2 linked regions of the Rhizobium rhizoryzae genome follow. The protein of the gene in region 1 interacts with the protein of each later gene in a pairwise test. Links are inferred from orthologs where the notes say so. Each region holds a gene or a part of one and is shown in the gene's direction. Other genes may lie near its edges.

What was found. Proteins that work in one complex are often made in the same cells at the same time.
Region 2: the proteins of hupB (region 1) and dnaA interact in binary tests that used the Escherichia coli proteins (3 or more experiments, as listed by UniProt). The link is inferred for Rhizobium rhizoryzae from one-to-one orthologs.

The regions. Positions count from the first base shown.
Region 1 is NZ_CP049250.1:2,975,914-2,981,272, forward strand. Bases 1-2,935 are described here. They hold hupB (DNA-binding protein HupB), read left to right. Parts: upstream 1-1,297; coding sequence 1,298-1,573; downstream 1,574-2,935. Other genes in these bases: lon (endopeptidase La), read left to right, coding at 1-1,109; G6N80_RS20250 (DMT family transporter), read left to right, coding at 1,727-2,623; G6N80_RS20255 (cupin domain-containing protein), read right to left, coding at 2,624-2,935. Outside these bases: more of G6N80_RS20255, read right to left, coding at 2,936-2,968; G6N80_RS20260 (O-acetylhomoserine aminocarboxypropyltransferase), read right to left, coding at 2,976-4,259; G6N80_RS20265 (DUF6455 family protein), read left to right, coding at 4,498-4,920; G6N80_RS20270 (CoA-binding protein), read right to left, coding at 4,950-5,359.
Region 2 is NZ_CP049250.1:641,951-647,767, reverse strand. Bases 1,017-3,886 are described here. They hold dnaA (chromosomal replication initiator protein DnaA), read left to right. Parts: upstream 1,017-1,596; coding sequence 1,597-3,177; downstream 3,178-3,886. Other genes in these bases: G6N80_RS09280 (class I SAM-dependent methyltransferase), read right to left, coding at 3,806-3,886; G6N80_RS09285 (class I SAM-dependent methyltransferase), read left to right, coding at 3,177-3,809. Also shown: mutM (bifunctional DNA-formamidopyrimidine glycosylase/DNA-(apurinic or apyrimidinic site) lyase), read left to right, coding at 1-297; rpsT (30S ribosomal protein S20), read left to right, coding at 506-772; more of G6N80_RS09280, read right to left, coding at 3,887-4,546; radical SAM family heme chaperone HemW, read right to left, coding at 4,579-5,757; rdgB (RdgB/HAM1 family non-canonical purine NTP pyrophosphatase), read right to left, coding at 5,762-5,817. UniProt on the Escherichia coli protein: Plays an essential in the initiation and regulation of chromosomal replication. Binds in an ATP-dependent fashion to the origin of replication (oriC) to initiate formation of the DNA replication initiation complex once per cell cycle.

The DNA.
Region 1 (5,359 bases):
ATCCATCATCGGCTCTTCTCGAAGTGCTCGATCCGGCTCAGAACTCCACCTTCATGGATCACTACCTGGAAGTGGAATATGACCTTTCTGACGTGATGTTCATCACGACCGCGAACACGCTGAATATCCCTGCCCCGCTCATGGACCGCATGGAGATCATCCGGATCGCCGGTTACACGGAAGATGAGAAGCGCGAGATCGCGAAGCGCCACCTTCTGCCGAAGTCAATCAAGGAGCACGCGTTGAAGCCGGAAGAGTTTTCCGTCAGCGACGACGCCCTGACCGCGATCATTCAGCAGTACACCCGTGAAGCCGGTGTCCGTAACTTCGAACGTGAACTGATGAAACTCGCACGTAAGGCCGTGACGGAGATCATAAAGGGCAACACGAAGACCGTCGAGGTCACCGCCGCGAACATTCACGATTATCTCGGCGTTCCGCGGTTCCGCCACGGTGAAGCTGAGCGTGAAGATCAGGTCGGGGTCGTCACCGGTCTTGCCTGGACCGAGGTCGGAGGCGAATTGCTGACGATCGAAGGCGTCATGATGCCGGGCAAGGGTCGCATGACCGTAACCGGCAACCTGAAGGACGTGATGAAGGAATCGATTTCTGCGGCGGCATCCTATGTCCGTTCGCGTGCTGTCGACTTCGGAATCAAGCCGCCGCTCTTCGACAAATCGGACATCCATGTCCACGTTCCGGAAGGCGCAACGCCAAAAGACGGTCCGTCCGCTGGTATCGCAATGGCAACTGCCATCGTGTCCATCATGACGGGAATTCCGATCTCCAAGGATGTCGCCATGACGGGGGAAGTCACCCTGCGTGGTCGGGTTCTGCCCATCGGTGGTCTGAAGGAAAAGCTTCTCGCTGCACTGCGCGGTGGCATCAAGAAGGTTCTGATCCCGGAAGAGAACGCGAAGGATCTGGCGGATATCCCGGACAACGTGAAGAACAACATGGAGATCATCCCTGTATCGCGGATGGGTGAGGTTCTGGAGCATGCGCTCCTGCGCAAACCGGAGCCGATTGAATGGGATGGAACGGTTGAAACGACGGTCATTGCTGCTGTTGACGGCAGCGACGATACGGGTGCGACTGTCGCTCATTGAGCATCATAGGGTGTAGATTATGCACCTCTTGTGGAAAAAGGCCGGTATTTCACCGGCCTTTTTTGTGAAAACTGCTGAGAGCCCCTTGTTTTTCAGGCAATCGCAGAGCTTTTGGTTGGGCGAAGGGCGGCATGAATCGTTGCCCCGACTAGGTCCATTTGTGTGAAACCATTGAAAGGGGTGGAAACATGAACAAGAACGAATTGGTATCCGCCGTTGCTGAAAAGGCTGGTCTGTCCAAGGCAGACGCCGCATCGGCTGTTGACGCAGTTCTCGATGCCGTTCAGGCTGAACTGAAGAACGGTGGCGATGTTCGTCTCGCAGGCTTCGGTAGCTTTTCCGTATCGCGCCGCGAAGCTTCGAAGGGCCGTAATCCATCGACCGGCGCTGAAGTTGATATCCCGGCTCGTAACGTTCCGAAGTTCTCGGCCGGCAAGGGCCTGAAGGACGCCGTCAACAGCTAAGGCTATTTAGCATGCGTTTTCCGAAGCGCAGCTGTTTTGAAGATCCAAGCCCGGCCATCGTGCCGGGCTTTCCATTTGATGGCGAACCGTTGACTTGTTATCGGTGTGATCCGGGGTCGACAGTTGCGGCCAGCAGTAACGACGGATATCTCCATGAACGCGCACCAGCCGAAAAGCCTGATCCGCTCTCCTGCCATACTGGGCGCGCTCTTCATGATCCTGGCAGGGATTGTGTTTGCAGCGATCAATGTTCTGACCCAATGGCTGGCCATGGTACTGCACTTTCCAGCCTCCTCCATGGCGTTCTGGCAATATGCCATTGCAACAGCCTTCTCCTTGCCCTTGCTGATGAAGCTTGGGATCAGGGCAATGCGAACGCGCCATCCGATCCGTCACCTGCTTCGCGTCGTCCTGGCCGCTCTGGGAGTTCAGGCCTGGGCCTACGGTCTGGTGACTGTCCCGATCTGGCAGGCGATTGCCCTTGTCATGACGTCGCCGTTCTTCGTCATCATCGGCGCCCGTCTGTTTCTGGGCGAGACTGTTGGTCTGCACCGTTGGTCGGCAACCGCAATCGGCTTTACAGGCGCTATGATCATTCTACAGCCTTGGGCAGACAGCTTTTCAGCAACCGCGCTCCTACCCGTTCTGGCTGCTCTGCTCTGGGGCGGTTCATCCCTGATCATGAAGAACCTGACGCATCATGAACCGGCCGAGACCGTCACGATCTGGTTGTTCGTGCTGCTGACACCCATCAATGCCGCTCTTGCCTTTGGTACCGGCTTTGCCCTGCCACAGGCCTCAACGCTTTGGCTACTCGTTCTGGCGGGCTTCTTGACCGCTATCGGGCAATATCTACTCACGCTCGCTTACAGCGTTGCCGACGCCGCTTACGTGCAGCCGTTCGATGACCTGAAGTTGCCGCTCAACGTGCTCGCTGGCTGGGTCGTGTTTGGTTATGCGCCGAGCGGGTATCTGTGGCTGGGCGCACTGCTTATTCTGGGGGCGTCGTTGTCGCTGATGCTGAAAGAGGCACGGCAGCAGCAGCGGTGATCACAGTCGAATCACGTAGTCCTTGCGAGTCGTTTCAATGACTTCCCAGGTTCCCTTGAACCCTGGTCTGAGGATCAGCCTGTCGCCCGCCTTGAGATGAATGGGCGCGCCACCATCTGGGGTCACGACGGAATGGCCTTCAAGAATATGGAAATACTCCCATTCGTCATAAAGAATACGCCATTTGCCGGGCGTTGATTCCCAAATCCCGGCATAGACGCCGCCATCCGCCTCTTCAACATTCCATGTCCGGAACCGCGGCTCACCGGAAATCAGCCGATCAGGCGCTGGCGCGCCCTCCTCCGGCTCAATGGATGCAATATCAAAGCGGACGACGTCGTTCATCTTATCCTCATACCTTCGAGAGCGACTGCTCGAGATCGGCGATGATATCCTTCAGATCCTCGATGCCAATCGACAAGCGCACGACGTCCGGCCCTGCCCCGGCAGCCGTCTGCTGTTCGGGCGTCAATTGTCGATGGGTCGTTGAAGCGGGGTGAATGACCAGCGAACGTGTGTCGCCGATATTGGCCAGATGCGAAAAAAGCTTCAACCCTTCCACAAACGTCTTGCCAGCCTCATAGCCGCCCTTCAGGCCGAAGGTGAAGACCGCGCCGGCGCCAGATGGTGAATAGCGTTGCTGCAGACCATGATTCGCATCATCCTCCAGTCCGGCATAGGAAACCCAGGAAACTTTCTCGTGCTTTTTAAGCCACTTCGCCACCGCCAGGGCATTGTCGCAATGCCTTTGCATACGAAGCGGAAGCGTCTCGATACCGGTCAGCAGCATGAAGCAGTTGAAGGGTGAAATCGCAGGTCCAAGATCGCGCAGGCCAAGAACGCGGCAAGCGATGGCAAAAGCGAAATTGCCGAACGTCTGATGCAGCACGACACCGGCATATTCAGGCCGCGGCTCGGACAACATCGGATAACGTCCTGATGCGGTCCAGTCGAAGGTGCCTCCGTCCACGATGATGCCACCCATCGAATTGCCATGCCCGCCGAGGAACTTGGTCAGGGAATGCACGACGATATCGGCTCCGTGCTCAAGGGGACGAACCAGATAGGGGCTAGCCATAGTGTTATCCACGATCAATGGAAGGCCATGCTTCTGAGCGACTTCTGCAATCGCCGCAATGTCCACAAAGGTGCCGCCAGGATTGGCAAGACTCTCGATAAAGATCGCCTGCGTGTTCTCGTCGACTTGCGCGGAGAAGGTTTGCGGATCTGCAGGGTCTGCCCAACGTACGTCCCAGCCAAAATTCTTGAAGGCGTGTCCGAACTGGTTGATGGAGCCTCCGTAGAGACGGCGTGCAGCGACAAAATTGCTCCCGGGCTTCATGATCGTATGAAAAACGAGCATCTGCGCTGCGTGGCCCGAAGCGACGGCAAGAGCCGCGGTGCCGCCTTCCAAGGCAGCAACCTTCTCCTCCAGTACCGCCTGAGTGGGATTCATAATTCGCGTATAGATGTTTCCGAACTGCTGCAGTCCGAAAAGAGCCGCGGCATGATCGGCACTTTCGAAGACGTAGGACGCTGTCTGGTAGATAGGCGTCACTCGGGCGCCTGTGGCCGGATCAGGCTTTGCGCCTGCATGAATTGCAAGTGTGGAAAAGCCCGGATTGTCGGTTGTCATAGTGGTTCCTCCCTTGAACGAATACCGCCGTGTTCGGCTGACTGAGGCACACTATAGACAGCGCCATGCTCCGGCGACAAACCGCCAAACGCCATAAACCGGACTGCATTGAGAAATTCTTTGCGCGGTTCGACGCTGCAGACGGAACTGCTGCTTCCCCGATAAGGACTTGATCCGGATCAAGGTGGCTGCTCACAGACGTGCCACACTGCGAGCCGGATCGTCAGGAGGCATCAGCATGGCTATGAACGAAGCATCGGGAAGTTTCGCAGCGCGCTTGTCGCATCTCTACGGAAATATTCGCAACTGTTTCCAAACCTTATCGGAATTGGATGAGCTGGGACCGGAGCTCCAGAGCGAAATTGCAGCAGATCTGGGTATAGACCGTCACCGGCTGCTGGAGCTGAACCGCCTGGCCGCGAATGGCGCGGAAGAAATGGAACGGTTGATGCAGGCCCTGCATATCGATCCGGTCGAGGTGCGCCTTCTGTCACCGAACCAGTTCCGCGAGATGCAGTCGAATTGCTCGCACTGCGCGTCGAAGGAGCAATGCCGACACGACCTTGGCATGCATCAGGCACCGGAAAACTTTGCCGCATACTGCGTGAACGCAGGCGAGATGAACGCGCTTCGGGTACAGCCGGATTTGCTGGTGGACTAGCGCTCCCGAACCTCTCGACCCGTGTCGGTTCAATGCACTGGATGGTGCCCGAGCAGTCGAGGATATTCGATTGCCGGACACCGATCCATGACAACCTGCACACCAGCTTGCTCTGCCCGCACCGCCGAACTTTCTTCCCTCACGCCCAACTGGGTCCAGAGGACTTTTGGGCGCGGAGAAAGCGCAAGCGCTTCATCGACAACTTCAGCCAGATATTCCGAGGCACGGAACACATCGATCATGTCGATCCGTTCGGGAATATCGCCCAGGTGACCATACACCTTCTGGCCAAGAATCATCTTGCCAGCCTGACCCGGATTGACGGGAATGACGTGGTACCCCTTGGAGAGCAAGAAGCCCATTACGCCATGGCTGGGTCGGCTAGGGTTGGGAGACGCCCCCACGAGAGCGATTGATTTAACGGATTTCAAGATGTCCG
Region 2 (5,817 bases), 2.3 Mb from region 1 along the record:
GCGCTTTCGCCTCTGCGAAGAGGCGCGACGCTCGTGACCGTGACGGGCAAGGCCCGGCCACCTCTGCAACTGCTGACGCAATCCATTCGCGACGTGATTGCCGATGCCATCGCGGCGGGAGGGTCTAGCCTGCGAGACCATATTCAGACGGACGGCTCCCTGGGCTACTTCCAGCATAGTTTTGCGGTCTACGATCAGGAAGGACAGCCCTGTCGGCGAGAGGGTTGCAGCGGAACGATTGAACGCGTCGTACAGTCCGGCCGTTCAACCTTCTTCTGCGCAACGTGCCAGAAGTGACTCGCAAGACTCGAGGTTTGCGTGCTTTTCGCAAAAATTCCTGCGAAATTGCGCGTTGACGGCGGGCTGCATTCCAGCTATTAGACCGCCCACAGTTGGGAAAGCCTTCGACGGCTTCCTCTATTGCTCCCAAATTGCTGGATGACAGGTCAGGTAGACCCGGCGCGGCGACGGCGGAGTTTTGGTTCGAATTCGAAGAGAGGCAGAGATGGCCAATACCACTTCGGCGAAGAAGGCGACCCGCAAGATCGCACGCCGCACAGACATCAACAAGGCGCGTCGTTCGCGCGTTCGTACCTTCATCCGTAAGGTTGAAGAAGCCATCGCTTCGGGCGATGCAGCAGCAGCAGCAGAAGCTCTCCGCGCAGCACAGCCGGAAATCCAGCGCGCTGCCACGAAGGGTGTTGTTCACCGCAACACGGCCTCCCGCAAGGTGTCGCGTCTGGCGGCTCGCGTGAAGGCAATCTCCGCCTAATTACCGTCACAAACGGTTGTCATTTTTGAAGCCCGGTCATCGACCGGGCTTTTCGTGATTCTGACCTGTAAGAACTTGGGTCATAGGGCGGTAAAGAGCTGCATGACACCTTAGTGACAGAAATAATTGTTTATTTTCAATTATTTATCGGAGGATCCTGTCAAGGCTGTCGCAGTCGGTCGGGGAAATTCGAGAGTCTGTGAGTCAAGCGATTTTTTATTTTTTTGCCCTTTCTCGCCATCTGTCTCTATGTCATTTTCGAATCCCATTGATTCGTTTGAGATTCTCCCCGAAAGCCTCTTCTCCGAGTCAAATTAGGCGCTCTGAGTCAACGCGCCTGGCTTAATTTTATGTAAAATTCGTCGTTGATTCCCCCCCATGATCCTGCCTTAATGGGTCCCAGCAAGAGGCACGGGGAACCCTCCAGAAAATCGACGCAGAGAATTCGGCTTGACCGAGGTCTCCAGATTTTCGTCTCTTGTCCGGACCGCGACTGCAGTTCGGTTCTTCAAAAAGTTTGAGCGTATTCATCGGTGCCTCATGGGCTCCGCGGTCTATCGTTCGTGCCGAATGGGGCGTTGCATTCGGATAGAAGTGTGGGTCTGGTTTCATCGACGAGGGTGAGATCGGGCTTCCTGGGGCGCACGGGGGCGCGCCAGCAGCCGGATAGCCGGCGTCGTGCGAGGGGTCGCGCGGCAAATGCAACCAAGGCGGATGTTGCCGGTTCTGGCGAGGAGAACCGAATGCAGAGGCCGAACAAGAATTTGTCCTGGCGGGTGGCTTTGGCACCTTCCGGCAGGAAACACATGAGAAGGCGGCAAGGAATGCATATGAACACCGTATCGACCCGGACTTTGGAGAGTGGCAACCAGGTGTCCGAGGCGTTCGAAAGCGTTCAGTCCCAGGCGGCAGGGGAAAAATCTGAAATGAAGCATGATGCTCTGTTCGAACGGTTCAGTGCCCGTTTGAAGGCGCAGGTCGGCCCTGACGTGTATGCAAGCTGGTTTGGTCGCCTGAAACTGCACTCCATCTCCAAGAGCGTCGTTCGTCTCAGCGTGCCGACGACCTTTCTCAAATCCTGGATCAATAACCGCTATCTGGATCTTATTACCTCGATCTTCCAGGCCGAGGATTCTGAGATCCTGAAGGTTGAGATCCTGGTGCGCACAGCCAGCCGTGCAGTTCGTCCGTCAGGCGAAGAGCGTGCAGCAGCGCCGGAAACTGCCGTTGCAGCACCGCAGCGCCGTTCCAGCGGTCCGCGCGAAATCGGCCAGATCGCGGCCTTTCCGACGCAGTCCCAGCCAGCACAACAGGCTGCAGCGCCATCTGCTCGCACCGCTTCTGCGAGCCCGCTGTTTGGCTCGCCGCTCGACAGCCGTTACACCTTCGACACCTTCGTCGAGGGTCCGTCGAACCGGGTGGCACTGGCCGCTGCCCGCACGATTGCGGAAGCCGGTGCAAGTGCCGTACGGTTCAATCCGCTGTTCATCCATTCCGGTGTGGGCCTTGGCAAGACGCATCTGCTGCAGGCCATTGCCAATGCGGCGGTCGGCTCATCGCGTATGCCGCGTGTCGTCTATCTGACTGCTGAATATTTCATGTGGCGTTTTGCAACGGCCATTCGCGACAACGACGCGCTGACCCTGAAGGAGTCGCTGCGCAACATCGACCTTCTCATCATCGATGACATGCAGTTCCTGCAGGGCAAGATGATCCAGAACGAGTTCTGTCACCTTCTGAACATGCTTCTGGACAGCGCAAAGCAGGTGGTTGTCGCCGCTGACCGTGCACCGTGGGAGCTGGAATCGCTTGATCCTCGCGTCCGTTCGCGCCTCCAGGGTGGCGTTGCCATCGAGATGGAAACGCCGGACTATGAAATGCGCTTTGAGATGCTGAAGCGCCGTCTGGAAATGGCTCGTCAAGATGATCAGGCGCTCGATATCCCGGACGAGATCCTCAGCCACGTCGCGCGCAATGTTGCCAATTCGGGCCGTGAACTTGAAGGTGCGTTCAACCAGTTGATCTTCCGGCGCTCGTTTGAACCGGAGCTATCCATCGGGCGTGTCGATGAGCTTCTGGCGCATCTCGTCGGTGCGGGCGAGGCCAAGCGGGTTCGCATTGAGGACATTCAGCGGATCGTAGCGCGCCACTACAACGTCTCGCGCCAGGAGCTTGTGTCGAACCGCCGTACGCGTGTCATCGTCAAACCGCGCCAGATCGCCATGTATCTGTCGAAAACGCTGACGCCACGGTCATTCCCGGAAATCGGTCGCCGCTTTGGCGGGCGCGATCATACGACCGTTCTCCACGCTGTGCGCAAGATCGAGGAGCTGATTTCTGGTGATACCAAGCTCAGCCACGAGGTCGAACTGCTCAAGCGTCTGATCAACGAAAACAACGCCTGATGAAACGCGGTGGCATGGGTTGTGATGCTGATGCCACCCGATCCTTCTACAGTCGTCGTGCGGCAAGCTATGCCGCAGACACAGGTGATTATTCTGTTTCGGAACATCTGACGCGCTTCAGCGCTCTCCTGGCGCAAGATGCGCGGGTGCTCGAGCTTGGTTGCGGCAGCGGCCGCGATAGCGCCTGGATGCTATCGAAAGGTTTTGAGGTTCACCCAACCGATGGGATTGCCGAGATGGCGGAGCAGGCCTCGGCTCGTCTCGGAATTCCCGTTGCTGTCCTCCCTTTCGCTCAGATCAGCGCGCTCGATAGCTATGATGGCGTCTGGGCGAATGCCTGCCTTCTCCATGTCCCGCGGCATGACCTGGCTGATATCCTCCAGCGTATCCAGCGTGCACTGAAGCCGAACGGTATCTTCTACGCCAGCTACAAGGCTGGTCGGGGAGAGGGCTTTGATGGGCTTGGGCGCTACTACAACTATCCTGATCAGGATTGGCTGCGCTTGAACTATGGTCGCGGCTGGTCTTCGCTGGAGATCCTAGCGCAACAGGGTGGCGGCTATGATGGCCTGCCAACGCCCTGGCTCCATGTTTTTGCGCGGAAAGCCGATGGCGGCGAACAGGTCGTTTAGATCCGCCGCGCGTGAACGATGATTTCGGAGCTCGAGTTCGGATCGAAGGGCGTCTTGTCCCACCATCCATAGACCTGCGTGATCGAAAATCCAGCCTGAGCAAGCAGATCTGTGATGGTATCGAGGGAAGGAAAGCGCAGCGTACTGCTGCTCACCAATCGGTCGCCGTCTGCCATGGTGTAGACCGCGTCGAAGGTTACCTGATCGCCCTGGACGTCGCGGTACTGGTAGAAGACTTCCACAGTGCCTTGCCCCAGGATATGTCGGCGCGTTTTTGTCTTTTCCTGCGTCCAGGTTTCCCATTCACATCGAGATGGATTGCGGCTTTCAAAAACAAGCCTTGCATCTGGCTCAAGATGTCGAGCGATGTTCCTGAGCGCCTTCAGCGTATCGTCATCAGTCAAAAACACCTGAAAGACATGCGCTGTCATGATCGCGAGTTGGAAGCGCTCCCGGAGATCGAATTCTGCTGCGGCAGCCTGCACCCATTGCACCCGCGCCTCGCTATCCTTCGCCTTGGCAATGGAAAGCATGCCGGGGGCGGGATCGACACCTGTTACCTGATGACCATCGGCGGCAAGCGGCAGGGTCAAGAGCCCCGTACCGCAGCCAATATCCAGAATGCGGCAGGGTGAAGAGGCGAGGGAGAGATAATAGGCCCGATCTTTGCCATGAGCGTTGAAATGATCATAAAGGGCGGCCATGTCACTACGCGCAAACTGATCATCGACGGGCATGTGATCCTCCTGTCAGTGAATGGTTTGCTGTTTCAGCAAGCCAGATCCGCCACCACCGCGTCGAGGATCAGCATCCCGGCTGGCGTGCACCGTAGCCTGGAATTTCCAAGGCGCTCTATAAACCCGTGTTCCAGTAAAAACTGCTCGCGCGCCGGATTTGGGAAGCGACCGGACAATTGCTGCCAGCGGGCAAGGTCCACGCCCTCGCGAAGGCGCAAGCCCATCAGCAGAAGTTCGTCGGCCTGTTCCTCGCGCTCGAGGATCTCGTGCTCCACCATGCCATGACCATTGGCTTCCACCTGCTCAAGCCAGCGTTCGGGCATCCGTTCGGTCGCGGTCGCGATCTTTGTGCGGTCGCGGCTGATGCGCCCATGCGCGCCTGGACCAATCCCGGCATAATCGCCATAGCGCCAATAGGTCAGGTTGTGTCGGCTCTCGGCACCTGGCTTTGCGTGGTTTGAAACCTCATAGGCAGGCATACCGAAGCCTTCGGTGATGGATTGCGTTGCCTCATAGAGTGCCGCAGATTGATCGCCATCCGGTACGATCAGTTTGCCAGCCTTGTGCAGCCCATAGAAGGCAGTGCCCTCTTCAATGGTCAGTTGATAGAGGGAAAGGTGATCCACGGCGTAGGATACGGCCTCGTTGAGCTCTCTTTCCCATTCCTCGACAGTCTGGTTCGGCCGTGCATAGATGAGGTCGAAGCTCATGCGCGGAAAAATCTCGCGCGCCAGACGTATGGCTTTCAGCGCATCCGCCACATCGTGCAGGCGCCCGAGGAACTTCAGGTCGCGATCATTGAGCGCCTGCACGCCGAGAGACACACGATTGACACCCGCCGAACGGTAGCCGCGGAAACGCTCCGCCTCCACGCTCGATGGATTGGCCTCCATTGTTACTTCTATGCCGGCTGGCGTATGCCAGCGGGCAGCGATGCCATCCAGAATGGCTTCAACGGTGGCGGGATCCATCAACGAGGGCGTGCCGCCCCCCAGAAAAATGCTGGTCACGGTTCGCGGGCCTGTCAGGCTTCGCATCGTGTCCATTTCCTTCAGGAATGCTTGTGTAAACCGCTGCTGATCAACAGGCGTGTGACGCACATGGCTGTTGAAGTCGCAATAAGGGCATTTGGCTGCGCAGAACGGCCAATGGACATAAAGACCAAAGCCCGGTTCGCCGGTATCAGGCAGGAGAGGGGCGTCGGTCAGCAAAGGCTTATACGTCCAGGCAGGTTTCGACAAAAATCTTGAAGGCGCGGGCGCGGTGCGACA